Regions from separate parts of the Aminobacter sp. Y103A genome, predicted to be linked through region 3. Evidence: predicted binding sites of a transcription regulator. Region 3 holds the regulator's gene; each other region holds the start of a gene.
What was found. The regulator PhoB, encoded in region 3, activates phosphate uptake and scavenging genes when phosphate is short. The targets are predictions, from matches to a motif close to TGTCATNNANCTGTCAT.
Positions count from the first base shown of each region.

Region 1: the regulator PhoB is predicted to act here: its motif matches at 2,031-2,047, upstream of ugpB (sn-glycerol-3-phosphate ABC transporter substrate-binding protein UgpB).
Region 2: the regulator PhoB is predicted to act here: its motif matches at 1,398-1,414, upstream of Amn_RS12415 (glycerophosphodiester phosphodiesterase family protein).

Region 1 covers NZ_AP017986.1:4,785,244-4,789,913, reverse strand. Annotated here, with positions in the region: gene argH (argininosuccinate lyase) at 1-1,026, opposite strand, end outside; gene tlpA (thiol:disulfide interchange protein TlpA) at 1,060-1,752, shown strand; gene ugpB (sn-glycerol-3-phosphate ABC transporter substrate-binding protein UgpB) at 2,110-3,420, shown strand; gene ugpA (sn-glycerol-3-phosphate ABC transporter permease UgpA) at 3,633-4,517, shown strand; gene ugpE (sn-glycerol-3-phosphate ABC transporter permease UgpE) at 4,558-4,670, shown strand, end outside.
Region 2 covers NZ_AP017986.1:2,544,896-2,549,565, reverse strand. Annotated here, with positions in the region: gene Amn_RS12420 (hypothetical protein) at 1-248, shown strand, start outside; gene Amn_RS12415 (glycerophosphodiester phosphodiesterase family protein) at 264-1,337, opposite strand; gene speB (agmatinase) at 1,542-2,498, shown strand; gene argC (N-acetyl-gamma-glutamyl-phosphate reductase) at 2,584-3,522, shown strand; gene Amn_RS12400 (aminoglycoside phosphotransferase family protein) at 3,525-4,391, shown strand; gene Amn_RS12395 (COX15/CtaA family protein) at 4,381-4,670, opposite strand, start outside.
Region 3 covers NZ_AP017986.1:4,942,765-4,947,434, reverse strand. Annotated here, with positions in the region: gene pstA (phosphate ABC transporter permease PstA) at 1-6, shown strand, start outside; gene pstB (phosphate ABC transporter ATP-binding protein PstB) at 31-855, shown strand; gene phoU (phosphate signaling complex protein PhoU) at 894-1,598, shown strand; gene phoB (phosphate regulon transcriptional regulator PhoB) at 1,697-2,386, shown strand; gene Amn_RS24215 (ROK family protein) at 2,413-3,654, opposite strand; gene xylF (D-xylose ABC transporter substrate-binding protein) at 3,904-4,670, shown strand, end outside.

The DNA.
Region 1 (4,670 bases), 160 kb from region 3:
GTCGAGCGTCTCGGCGGCGTCGAACACCGCTTCCTTGTCTTCCTGCATGTCCTTGGAATAGGTCAGCGGCAGGCCCTTCATGACGGTCAAGAGGCCGATCAGGTGGCCGTTGACGCGGCCGGTCTTGGCGCGCACCAGCTCGGCGGCGTCGGGGTTCTTCTTCTGCGGCATGATCGACGAGCCGGTCGAGAACGAATCCGACAGGCGCACGAAGCCGAATTGCGGCGTCGACCAGATGACGATCTCTTCGGCGAGGCGCGACATGTGGGTGGCGCAGATCGCAGCGATCGACAGGAACTCCAGCGCGTAGTCGCGGTCCGACACGCTGTCGAGCGAGTTGCGCGTCGGTTCGCGGAAGCCGAGGGCCTTGGCAGTCTTGAAGCGGTCGATGGGGAAGCCGGTGCCGGCAAGCGCTGCCGCACCCAGCGGGCTCTCGTTCATGCGTTCGATGGCGTCGCGCACGCGGCTGAGGTCACGGGCGAACATCTCGACATAGGCCATGCAGTGATGGCCGAAGGTCACCGGCTGCGCCGTCTGAAGATGGGTGAAGCCGGGCATCACGGTAGAGGCATGCTGCTCGGCGCGTTCGAGGAAGGCGGCGATCAGCCCCTTCAGTGCCTCGGCGACGCGATGGAACTCGTCCTTGACCCAGAGCCGGAAGTCGACGGCCACCTGGTCGTTGCGCGAGCGTGCAGTGTGCAGGCGTCCGGCGGAGGCGCCGATCAGTTCGGCAAGGCGCGACTCGACATTCATGTGGATGTCTTCGAGCCGGGTCGAGAAGGCGAACTTGCCGTCCTCGATTTCTCGCAGGATCGTGTTCAGGCCGTGAGCGATTTTCTGTTGATCGCCAGCCGAAATAATGCCCGTTTCCGCCAGCATCTCGGAGTGGGCGACGGACCCTCGGATGTCCTGGGCATACAGCTTCTTGTCGAAGCCGATCGAGGCGTTGATCGCTTCCATGATCGCAGCCGGGCCCGAGGCAAAACGTCCGCCCCACATCTGGTTGCTGGCCTTCTTGTCGCTCATCGTGATACCCGGGCTCCGGAGAAAATTGATTAGATGTCGGACCGCAGAAAAATGTTTCCAGCCCCACGCCATATACTGATTGCCGCCGTTGCGGGCGTGATCGCCGGCGCGGTCGCGGTATATGTCAGCACGACCCTTCCTGGCAACAAGACGCCGCAGCCGACGGTCGCCGCCGACACCAGTTCTGCAAGCCCCGACGACAAGCTGTGCGCGGCGAAGGCAGAAAAGGCCAAAGCCGTGGGTGCCGTCGCCGTCGGCCATGTCGCCGCGATGATGCCGGCCGACCCGCCGCAGTCGCTGAAGACGCTTGCCTTCAACGATCCCGAGGGCAAGCCGATGACCATCGCCGACCATGCCGGTCGCACGTTGCTGGTCAATCTCTGGGCCACCTGGTGCGCGCCGTGCCGCGCCGAGATGCCGGCGCTCGATGCTCTGGAGCGCGAGATGGGCGGCGAGGAGTTCGAGGTCGTGGCGATCAATGTCGACACCGGCGACGACACCAAGCCGCAGAAGTTCCTCGAAGAGATCGGCATCTCCTCGCTTGGCCATTACCGCGACAACACGCTCGCCGTGTTCAACGATCTGAAGAAGCGAGGGCTGGCGCTCGGCCTGCCGGTCACGCTTTTGATCGACGGCGAAGGCTGCCTGCTTGCCAACATGAACGGCCCCGCCGAATGGGCCAGCCCCGACGCCAAAAAGCTGGTCGAGGCGGCGCTCGCCAATTAGGGCCTTGCGTGTCCACACACGTTTGCTTTTGCGCCGCTGCAATTTGAGATTGCACTGTCGAGGCCGTCATCTTCGCGGTTTTCATCCGCGAAGGAAGCCGCGCGGCATGTCCATTCCATTTCCAGCCGTTCATTAGCCGGCGTTGTCGGCAGGTGGGGTGAGTCCAATTCTCGGCAATTTGTTTTCGTTTTCTAGAAAAACGAAAGCATGTCATGTGGTTGTGGAAAAAGCGAAATCGAAGCGCGCCAAATGCGACCTTCATACGATCGCTACAAAACTGTTGTGGCGCTGTCATAATCCGACAATACTGGTCCTAGCGGAACTAAACATTTCGCCAACCAGAACGGGAGCGAGACAATGAAGACCCTAGGCTTCGCGGCCGGAGTTGCCGCCACCATGACGCTGTTGTCCAGCACCTCCGCCTTCGCCGTCACCGAGATCTCATGGTGGCATGCCATGACCGGCGCGAACAACGAGGTCGTCGAGCAGCTTTCCAAGGAATTCAACGAGAGCCAGAGCGACTACAAGATCGTTCCGGTTTTCAAAGGCACCTATCCCGAAACGTTGAATGCCGGCATCGCCGCCTTCCGCGCCAAGCAGTCGCCGCACATCATCCAGGTTTTCGACGTCGGCACCGGCGTCATGATGGGAGCCGAAGGCGCGGTCAAGCCGGTCGCCGATATCCTTTCCATGGGTGGCGCGGCCTTCGACAAGAGCCAGTACCTGCCCGGTATTGTCGCCTATTATTCGAAGCCGGATGGCACGATGCTGTCGTTCCCCTACAATTCGTCCTCGCCGATCCTCTACTACAACAAGGACATCTTCCAGAAGGCCGGTCTCGATGCCGACAATCCGCCCAAGACTTGGCCGGAAGTCTTCGAAGCCGCCAAGAAGATCAAGACCAGCGGCGCTGCGAATTGCGGCTACACCTCGACCTGGCTGACCTGGATCGGCCTGGAGAATTTCGCCGCCTGGAACAACCTCCAGTACGGCACCAACGAAAACGGCCTTGCCGGGACAGACGTCGAGCTGAAGTTCAATTCGGAGCCCTTCGTCAAGCACTTCCAGGCAATCGCCGACCTCGCCAAGGACGGCACCTTCAAGTATGGCGGTCGCACTTCCGAGGCCAAACAGCTTTTCCTCGCCGGCGAATGCGGCCTTTTCACCGAGTCCTCGGGCGGCTTGGGCGACGTCATCAAGTCGGGCATGAACTATGGCCTCGGCCAGTTGCCCTACTATCCTGATCTCGAAGGCACACCGCAGAACACCATCCCGGGAGGCGCCAGCCTCTGGGTCTTTGGCGACAAATCGGACGAAGAGTACAAGGGCGTCGCAGCCTTCTTCACCTTCCTGTCGCAGACGCCGATTCAGGCCCGCCTGCACCAGGTGTCCGGCTACCTGCCGGTCACCATTGCTGCCTATGAAGAAACCAAGAAGTCCGGCTTCTATGACAAGAACCCGGGCCGAGAGATTCCGATCACCCAGATGATGGGCAAGGCCCCGACCGAAAACTCGAAGGGCGTGCGCCTCATCAACTTGCCGCAGGTCCGCGACATCGAGAACGAAGAGTTCGAAAAGATGCTCGCCGGCCAGCAGACCGCCCAGCAGGCGCTCGACAACGCTGTCACGCGCGGCAACAAGGCGATCCAGGAAGCGATCGGCAACTGACGCCCGCTTGATGCCATCGTAGCGCTGCCGCTCATCCGCCCGCCGGCACCTTCTCCCCTTATGACGGGGAGAAGGGACAAGCGGCAAGGTGGCCCGCTCCCTCTTTCCGTTCTTCACGGGGAGAGAGGGTAAGGGTGAGGGGCAGCGCAAACGCTGGGCCGAAGAATGCGGCGCCAGGCCATTTCTGACAAACGCGTAACCAGAGGCCCTCATTGTCCCCACGCGTCGTCTTTCCCAACAAGATCCTGCCTTACCTGCTGGTGGCGCCGCAGCTGGCGATCACCTTGATCTTCTTCTATTGGCCGGCCAGCCAGGCGTTGCGCCAGTCGATGCTGCGCGAGGACCCGTTCGGGCTGTCGTCGAAATTCGTCTGGTTCGACAATTTCAAGAAGGTCCTGTCGGACCCCAACTACCTCAACTCGATCCAGGTGACTGCGATCTTCTCGATCTCGGTCGCGGCGGTGGCGATGGCGACGGCATTGCTGCTCGCCGTCATGGCCGAGAAGGTGGTGCGCAGCCGCGGGCTCTACCGCACGCTGATGATCTGGCCATATGCGGTCGCACCCGCCATTGCCGGCATGCTGTGGCTGTTCCTGTTCAACCCCTCGATCGGCTCGCTTGCCTATGGCCTGCGCTGGCTCGGCATCAACTGGGACCCGCTGCTCGATGGCGAGCAGGCGATGGTGCTCGTGGTGGCTGCCGCGTCGTGGAAGCAGATCAGCTATAATTTCCTGTTTTTCGTCGCCGGCCTACAGGCGATCCCCAAGACTTTGATCGAGGCGGCGGCCATCGACGGCGCCGGCGAAAACAAGCGCTTCTGGACCATCGTCTTTCCGCTGCTGGCGCCGACGACCTTCTTCCTGCTGGTGGTGAACACCGTCTACGCCTTCTTCGACACTTTCGGCATCATCCATGCCGTGACGGGCGGCGGGCCGGGCAAGGCGACCGAGACGATGGTCTACAAGGTCTACAATGACGGCTTCGTCAATCTGATCCTCGGCGATTCGGCGGCACAGTCGGTGATCCTGATGGTCATCGTGATCGCGCTCACCGCCATCCAGTTCCGCTATGTCGAGAGGAAGGTGCATTATGGCTGAGCCGAAAGCCCTTGTGCCTGCGAGCGGTCACGACAAGCTGATGATCGGCCAGTCGATCGCCGGCATTTACGTCGCGCATGCCATCCTGATCCTCGGCATCGTCATCGTCGCGTTCCCGATCTACTACACCTTCGTTGCCTCGACCCATTCGCT
Region 2 (4,670 bases), 2.4 Mb from region 3:
CCATAGCCTTTGCCGCTGGCCCAGCAGAGGCCGCGTCGAACAAGTTTCTCAAGCGGGCAACCTCGTTCGACAGTTGCTGGATGCGCGCCTATGACAAGGCGATCGAAAAGGGTGCCGACGCGCGAAAGGCCGCCGGCAAGGCCGACAGCCACTGCAAGAAAAAGGGCAAGAGGCTTCTCAAGGAGGGCGGCTCGAAATATTCGCTCAAGGACCGGCGCAAGGCGCTTCGGGGCTCGAGTGCGTATTAGCCCCTTCCCGCGGCATCAGTTGGTCGGCGGCTGGGACGCGCCCGCCTGGCCTGCGACAGAGGCCACGGGTTTTTCCAATTCGGCATAAGGCACACGATAGCCATTGGCGGCCAGCCAGTTGATGGCTGCACGCGGCTCGTCGGTCTGGATCATCGTCGCGCCGCGTTCGGCCCAGAAGCCGAACACTTCGTTGGGAAACCCGGCGGCCACCGCCAGTTCGTCGCCGCGGCCGCCGGCGAGATAGCCACCCGGCTTGTTGACGATGGCATGAGTGTCGACCCAGATGTGCCAGTTGCCGCGAATGGCCGCTGCCTTGACCCTGGCCGAAAACAGCGGCCCGCCAGATACGGTCATGGTTTCGGTGTCGCCGCGCCAGGCAATCATCTCCACGGCATTTGCGGCGAAAGCCTTGCCCGATGCCTCGACGAAAGCGGGGTCGCGCACGGCGTCGTCAGCCATGATCGGCATGAACTGGAAGCCTTGCCCCACCCGCGCCATCACCGCCTTCACGGCGGCGACACGCTCGGCATTCCACAGGTTCGCCTTGACCACCACCTGCTCTTCCATCTCCATGGCGCGCGCCAGCGCAACCATGTCGATGAGGTCGGCGGTGTCGAGCTTGTTGTCGAGATTGACCAGGATCCTGCCCTTGGCGACCGACAGATATTCCCGCAGCGTCGGCACTGTTTCGGCGGTGACAGTGCCGGTGCCCTCGACGACGAGCCGGCATGTCCTGAGCTCGTCCATGGCGCGGGTTACGACCTCGCCCGTGCAGTCGGTGGTACGGTCGAGCCAGCTGTCATGCATGACGATCAGTTCGCCGTCGGCGGAGCGGCGGATGTCGATCTCGACCATTTCGGCGCCGAGAGAGATCGCATCGCGCAGGGCGGCGATGGAGTTTTCGGCAAAGCGCCGCTTGCCGTCCTGCAGGCCGCCTGCCCTGTGCGCCACGACCATCACATGGTCACGCCACTGATTGGCATTTTCGAAGCGCGCGAGGATCTCTTCGGAACGAGAACCGGCATGGCCAGACGTCGCCAGAGCGAGGGTCAGCAAGACCGAGACTGCGCCTGCCAGAACTGTCCGCATGGGAATCGCTCCATGGCTTGATATGCCTGGAGCGACCTAAAAGGCGGCGATGACATGGGCGTGAAAGACAGATGACAGGGCGATGAATGCAGCTGTCACACGCAATTCGCCATGGGGCTGGCATGTTGGTTCAGGCTTCTGTAGTTCTTGCGCCTCGCAATTCTGAACGACCGAATTCCGAAAGACCGAATAAGGAAACTGCCCATGCCCTCTTCGTCGATCGATCACGCCTTTACCGCACGCGGCCCCAAGGGTCGCTCGGGTGATCCGACCTATGCAGGGGCATTGTCCTTCATGCGCCGCAAGTATTCGAAGAATGTCACTGGGGCCGAGGCGGTGGTCTGGGGCATCCCCTTCGACGCCGCCGTCACAAATCGGCCGGGCGCACGCTTCGGCCCGCAGGCCATCCGTCGCGCCTCGGCGATCTTCGATTGCGACCCGCAATACCCGTTCAACCGCGACCTGTTCGACGACCTCGCCGTCATCGACTATGGCGACTGCCTGCTCGACAGCGGCAACCACCAGAAGACCCCTGTTGCAATCGAGCGCGAAGCAGCCAAGATCCTGAGATCGGGCGCCTTCCTTTTGACGCTCGGCGGCGACCATTTCGTCACCTGGCCGGTGCTGAAGGCGCATGCGGCGATCCACGGCCCGATGGCGCTGGTGCAGTTCGATGCCCACCAGGACACCTGGCCTGACGACGGCAAGCGCATCGATCACGGATCGTTCGTGGCGCGCGCCGTCAAGGACGGCATCATCGACCCCGATCGCTCGATCCAGATCGGCATCCGTACGCACGCGCCCGACGATTGCGGCATCAAGATCCTCTACGGCCACGAGGTCGAGGAGATGCGCGCTGCCGACATCGCCTATGCGATCGCCGAACGCACCGGCGGCAAGAAGACCTATGTCACCTTCGACATCGACTGCCTCGACCCGGCCTTTGCGCCCGGAACCGGCACGCCGGTGGCCGGCGGCCCGTCGTCGGCCAAGATCCTGTCGGTGCTGCGCCAGATGACCCAGATCGACATCGTCGGCGCCGACATCGTCGAGGTTGCACCGGCCTATGACCATGCCGATATTACGGCTATCGCCGGCTCGACGGTCGCCATGCATTATCTCGGCCTGTTGGCCGAGAAGAAGGCGCGCGACAAGGCCTGAGGCATTGAATCAACGGCTTGCGGACGAGAGTCCGAATTTGGCCATAACCACCTGAAATAACGAATTTTTCGACGGACGGCAGACAATGAAACCGAAAATCTTCATCGACGGCGAACACGGCACCACGGGCCTCCAGATACGCACGCGCCTCGCCGCCCGCGACGACCTCGCCGTGCTGTCGATCCCGGAAGCCGAACGCCGCAACGTCGACCTCAGGGCCGAGCGCCTGCACGAGGCGGATGTCGCCATCCTGTGCCTGCCCGACGATGCCTCGAAGGAAGCCGTCCGCATTCTCGAAGGCAACAACTCGACCCGCATCATCGATACGTCGACGGCGCATCGCGTCCACCCCGACTGGGCCTATGGCTTTGCCGAGATGGACGCTGCCCAGCGCAAGCGCATCGCCGATGCACGGCTCGTCGCCAACCCGGGCTGCTATCCGACCGGCGCGATCTCGCTGATCCGTCCGCTGGTCGCGGCCGGCACCCTGCCGGCCGACTACCCTGTCAGCGTCAACGCCGTTTCCGGCTACACCGGCGGCGGCAAGCAGATGATCGGCCAGATGGAGGACGCCTCGCGCCCCGACCACATCGCTGCGCCGCACTTCCTCTACGGCCTGCCGCTGATGCACAAACACGTTGCCGAGATGAAGCAGCATGGCCTGCTCGAGCGCCGCCCGATCTTTGCGCCCTCGGTCGGCCGCTTTGCCCAGGGCATGATCGTCCAGGTGCCGCTGCACCTCGCCGACCTCAATGGCTCGGCCTCGATCGCCGACATCCACGCAACGCTTGCCGCGCACTATGCCGGACAGGAAATCGTCGAGGTCGTGCCGCTTGAGGTCAGCGCCAAGCTCGACCGGCTTGACCCGACCGAGCTTGCCGACACCGACGGCATGAAGCTCTATGTCTTCGGCACCGAAGGCCAGGGCCAGGTCAACCTCGTGGCGCTGCTCGACAATCTCGGCAAGGGCGCTTCCGGTGCCGCTGTCCAGAACATGGACCTGATGCTCGGGCTCAAGCACTAGGAATGGATCAGGCTGGCATTTCCGATCGCGGGCCGGAACGGTGGCCAAAGAACTGGAATGTCAGCGATCCCCAGCTGATTGCCGAGACGTTTTCCAGCCGCATCTGGAAGGTGCGGCTGGCCGACGGCAAACCGGCCGTGGTCAAGGCGCTCAAGCCGTTCGACGATGTCGCCGACGAATTGCGCGGCGCACATTATCTCAGCTGGCGCGACGGCGTCGGCGCCGTGCGCCTGCTCGGCTTCGAGGGGCACGACATGCTGCTCGAATATGCCGGCGAGCGATTGCTCGTCGATGAACTGAACGATCACGGCGACCGCCACGCCACCGACATCGCCAACGAGGTGATGGCGCAGCTGTTTTCGCCGTCCGACGTCCCGCCTCCTGCCGATCTGCAGCCGCTGCGGCAGCGCTTCGACAGCCTGTTCAAGAAGGCCGAACTCGATCGCGACGCCGGGCTTGCAAGCCCCTACCGGGACGCATCAGTCATTGCCGAGCGTCTGCTGTCCGATCCGCACGAGCTGCGCGTGCTGCATGGCGACCTGCATCACGACAACATCCTTTTCGGCGAGCGCGGCTGGCTGGTCATCGACCCCAAGGGCATCCTTGGCGATCCGGGTTTCGACGCGGCGAACTTCTTCTACAACCCGCTTGACCGGCACGACGACCTCTGCGTCGATCCTCAGCGCATCGCCTACATGGCCGAGGTCTTCGCCAGGACGCTGGGGCAGCGCCCTGACACGATCCTGGATCACGCCATCGCTTGGGGCTGCCTGTCGTCGTCCTGGCACGCCGAGGACAAGAACGACGAGGACGAGGCGAGCGAACTCGCCGTCGTCGCAGCCGTCAGAGCTGTTCGCGCTAGCTTCTGACCGCGACGTCGTTTTCAAGGGGATATGCCCCCTTGGTCGCGCGCCAATGCGCCGTGGCAAAGATCAGCACGATCAGCGCAAAACCCTGATGCAGCAGCGCCCAGTGCATATGCGCCTGCATCAGCAAGGTGCCGACGCCGATTGCCGCCTGCGCAACGATCAGCAAAGCCAGCACCCAGGCCCGGCGGGAATGGGTCGTGCGCGGCGCCTGTGTCATTGTCGTGAACGCATGCCAGAACGCCACGACCAGCACCGTATAGGCGAACATGCGGTGGACGA
Region 3 (4,670 bases):
TGGTAGGGCATGGACAAGGAGCATCCTGCTATGAACATCATGACCGAAAAATCCCTCGACGACGCGGTGAATGCTGAGATGAACGCCAGAACGAACGAAATCATCAAGATGCGCGGCGACAAGGTGACCGTGCACTATGGCGAGAAGCAAGCGCTGTTCGGCGTCGATCTCGACGTTCGCCAGAATCAGGTGACGGCGCTGATCGGCCCGTCGGGCTGCGGCAAGTCGACCTTCCTGCGCTGCCTCAATCGCATGAACGACACCATCGACGCAGCCCGCGTCGGCGGCAAGATCACACTCGACAGCGAAGACATCTACGATCCCAAGATCGACGTCGTCGAGCTGCGCGCCCGCGTCGGCATGGTGTTCCAGAAGCCGAACCCGTTCCCGAAGTCGATCTACGAGAACGTCGCCTACGGCCCGCGCATCCATGGTCTCGCCAAGAACAAGGCCGAGCTCGACGTGATCGTCGAGAAGAGCCTGCAGAAGGCCGCTCTGTGGAACGAAGCCAAGGACCGTCTCAACGAGCCGGGCACCGGCCTGTCGGGCGGCCAGCAGCAGCGCCTGTGCATCGCGCGCGCCATCGCCGTTTCGCCCGAGGTGATCCTGATGGACGAGCCGTGTTCGGCGCTCGACCCGATCGCCACCGCCAAGGTCGAGGAGCTGATCGACGAACTGCGCGAGAACTACACGATCGTCATCGTCACGCACTCGATGCAGCAGGCGGCGCGCGTGTCGCAGCGCACGGCGATGTTCCACCTCGGCTATCTCGTCGAGGAAGGCCCGACCGACAAGATGTTCACCAACCCCGACGACAAGCGGACGCAGGACTACATCACCGGCCGCTTCGGCTGAGTGGGTTTCGTCGCGGCACACGATACGAGGAAGAAATCATGGGCGAACATACAGTCCGGTCCTTCGACGAAGAACTTCAGCACGTCGACCAGCTCATCCGCGACATGGGCGATCTTTCCAGCGCAATGGTGGCCGGCGCCATCCGCGCGCTTCTCACGTCCGACCAGGCACTGGCGCAAAACGTCGTTGCCGACGATACGATCATGGACGCCAAGCAGCGCGATCTCGACAATTCGGCGATCACGCTGATCGCCAAGCGCCAGCCGATGGCGCAGGATTTGCGCGCCGTGGTCGGTGCCATCCGCATGGCGGGTGACCTCGAGCGCATCGGCGACCTCGCCAAGAACATTGCCAAGCGGGTCGGCGCTGTCGGCCAGTCGCCGACCCCGCGCAATCTCTCGCATTCGATCGATGCGATGGCGCAGCTGGTGCTCGGCCAGGTTCGCGGCGTCGTCGATCTCTATGTCGCGCGTCAGGCCGAGGGCCTGAAGGATCTGCGCGCCGACGACCAGAAGATCGACATCCAGTACACCGCCGTGTTCCGCGAACTCCTGACCTACATGATGGAAGATCCGCGCAACATCACGGCCTGCACGCATCTGCTGTTCTGCGCCAAGAACCTCGAGCGCATCGGCGACCATGTCACCAACATCGCCGAGAACGCCTATTTCGTCGTGACGGGTACGCAGCTGCCGCTGAACCGGCCCAAGGTCGACGAGACCACGACGACGGTTCCGGCCTGAGCATTTCCGCAACCGCATGCGTTTGGCGCGGGGGCGCTGCATAGGTTAAATCAGCGCATGGTCCAGAAGCGGCCATGCGCAAGGACAAGGTATAGCCAATGATCGCTCCCAAGGTCATGGTCGTCGAAGACGAAGAGCCGCTGGGCGTGCTGCTTCGCTACAATCTCGAATCCGAAGGCTATCAGGTCGAGGTCGTCACGCGTGGCGACGAGGCCGAGATCCGGCTCCAGGAAAACGTGCCCGACCTGCTGGTGCTCGACTGGATGGTGCCGGCGCTGTCGGGTATCGAACTGTGCCGCCGGCTCAGGATGCGTCCCGACACCGAACGCCTGCCGATCATCATGCTGACGGCGCGGGGCGAGGAAAGCGACAGGGTGCGCGGGCTTTCGACCGGGGCCGACGACTACCTGGTCAAGCCGTTCTCGACGCCGGAATTCATGGCGCGCGTCAAGGCGCTGCTGCGCCGGGCCAAACCCGAGGTGCTGTCCTCGGTGCTCAAGGTCGGCGACATCATGCTCGACCGCGAGTCGCACCGCGTCTACCGCAAGAAGAGCGAGATCAAGCTCGGGCCGACCGAATTCCGCTTGCTCGAATTCATGATGCGGCACCCGGGCCGCGTGTTCTCGCGCAGCCAGTTGCTCGACAATGTCTGGGGCGAGACGATCTATATCGACGAGCGCACCGTTGACGTGCATGTCGGGCGCCTGCGCAAGGCGGTCAACAACGGCCGCATGCCTGACGTGATCCGGACCATTCGCGGTGCCGGCTACGCCATCCGCGAGGACTGAGCCGCTTCGGGCTCTTTTCCGCTCAGCTAGGCGACGTCGGCACCGGCACGGCGTGGAGCCGTGCCTGCGGCAAAAATCTCCTGATCAACGGCAAGCAGCGCGCGCATCATCGCGCCCTCGCGTTTGAGCGGAACCTCGTTGGGTTCGGTGTCGAAGGAGATCGCCTTCGAGTGCAGCCCGCCCGCCGTCTTGGCGATGGCCGCGCGCACATGTGGCTCCATGATGTCGAAGGCGGTTGCGCCGACGCCGACGAAGGCGAGGGGGGCCGGGTCGAACAGCGCAAACATCGAGCCGAGTCCAAAGCCGATGGCTTCGCCGGCCTTGCGAAAGGCCTCGCGTTCGGGGCCATCATGGTCACGTGCCGCATCTGCCACGGCCCTGATGTCGTCGTCGGACAGGTCGGCCAGCGGCTCGGCATTCTCGTCGCCAACCCTTGCGTTGCGCCAGATGGCGTAGTTGCCGGCATAGGCCTCGATGCAGCCGCGGCGGCCGCAGCGGCAAAGCGCGCCGTCCGGGCGGTGGATCATGTGGCCGAACTCGGCACCCGACGACTGCGTGCCGGTGAACAGCTCGCCCTTGATGACTAGGCCCATGCCGATGCCGTGCGAGAGCAGGATGGCGATGAAGTCGTCGCGATAACGCACCGGATCTCGCCAGCGCAGGGCCTCGGCGATCATGTTGCAGTCGTTCTCAACCGAAACAGGTACGCCGAACTCCTGCTCCAGCCGGTCGGCGAAGGGGATGTCGTCGTAGCGGGTGATGGGAGACCACAACAGCTTGCGCGAGGCGGCGTCGGTGATGCCCTGGACGGCGATGGCGATGCGTAGGACGGCGCCGCCCGAAGCGCCGGCGCTGTCGATCAGGCGCCGGACCATTCCGACGCATTCGTCGACCAGCGCCTCGGCAGGCATCTGCTGCGTGACAAGCCGCCGGGTCTCTTCGGTCACGGTGTTGCCGGCATAGTCGATGATGGCGGCGGACAGGCTGTTGAGCGAGAGCACGACCGCAACGACAGACGCAGCGTCGGCATCGAGCATCAACCCGACCTGCGGCCGCCCCCGTTTCATGGAGACGGGTTCGCTGAACTTGGCCTCGGCAAGGATGCCTTCTGATATGAGATCGGAGGAAATCGTCGAGATCGTCGAATGGCTGAGGCCGGTGGTGGCAGCGATTTCGGTGCGCGATGGCTGGCTGGCTCGGCGAACCGCGGATATAACCATGGCGCGGTTGCGCCGTCTCAGATCGTCGTGACGTATGCCGACCGACATGTGCTCGTCTTCCTCCCGGCGAAGCGCTGCCCTTCTTAAGCGGCAGTCCCTTACGCGCCAAGTGATTGTGACAGAGCCAGCGCCAAATGTCTCTATTTATTTCGGGCTCCGAAAAAAATAAGGAGCGCTCGCGAAACCATGTTGACAGTGGCCGGGCATTGAGTCAGTATTTTTTCGAGGCTCGAAAAAAAGAGCTTCTCCAAGGGCTATCGCGAAGTAGGCGCGCCCATTGGGCGCAGGGAGGAAATAATGAAAAAGTTTACCACCGCCATCCTGGCGGGCGTTGCCATGACTCTGTCGCTTACGGCAGTGGCTTCGGCAAAGGACAAGGTCATCGGCGTCTCCTGGTCGAACTTCCAGGAAGAGCGCTGGAAGACCGACGAAGCCGCCATGAAGGCCGCCATCGAGGCCGCCGGCGACAAGTACATCTCGGCTGACGCGCAGTCGTCGCCGGCCAAGCAGCTGACCGACGTCGAAAGCCTGATCTCCCAGGGCGCCAACGCCCTGATCATCCTGGCTCAGGACGCCTCGGCCATCGGACCGGCTGTCGACAAGGCCGTCGCCGAAGGCATTCCTGTTGTCGGCTACGACCGCCTGATCGAGAACAAGGACGCCTTCTACCTGACCTTCGACAACAAGGAAGTCGGCCGCATGCAGGCCAAGGGCGTGTTCGCCGCCAAGCCTGAAGGCAACTACGTCTTCATCAAGGGCAGCGGTGCAGATCCGAACGCCGACTTCCTGTTCGCCGGGCAGATGGAAGTGCTCAAGGAAGCCGTCGACGCCGGCAAGATCAAGAATGTCGGCGAGGCCTATACCGATGGCTGGCTGCCGGCCAATGCCCAGAAGAACATGGAACAGTTCCTGACCGCCAACGACAACAAGATCGACGCGGTCGTGGCTTCGAACGACGGCACCGCCGGTGGCGCGATCGCAGCGCTTCAGGCACAGGGCCTTGCCGGCTCGGTGCCGGTGTCGGGCCAGGACGGCGACCATGCCGCGCTGAACCGCATCGCGCT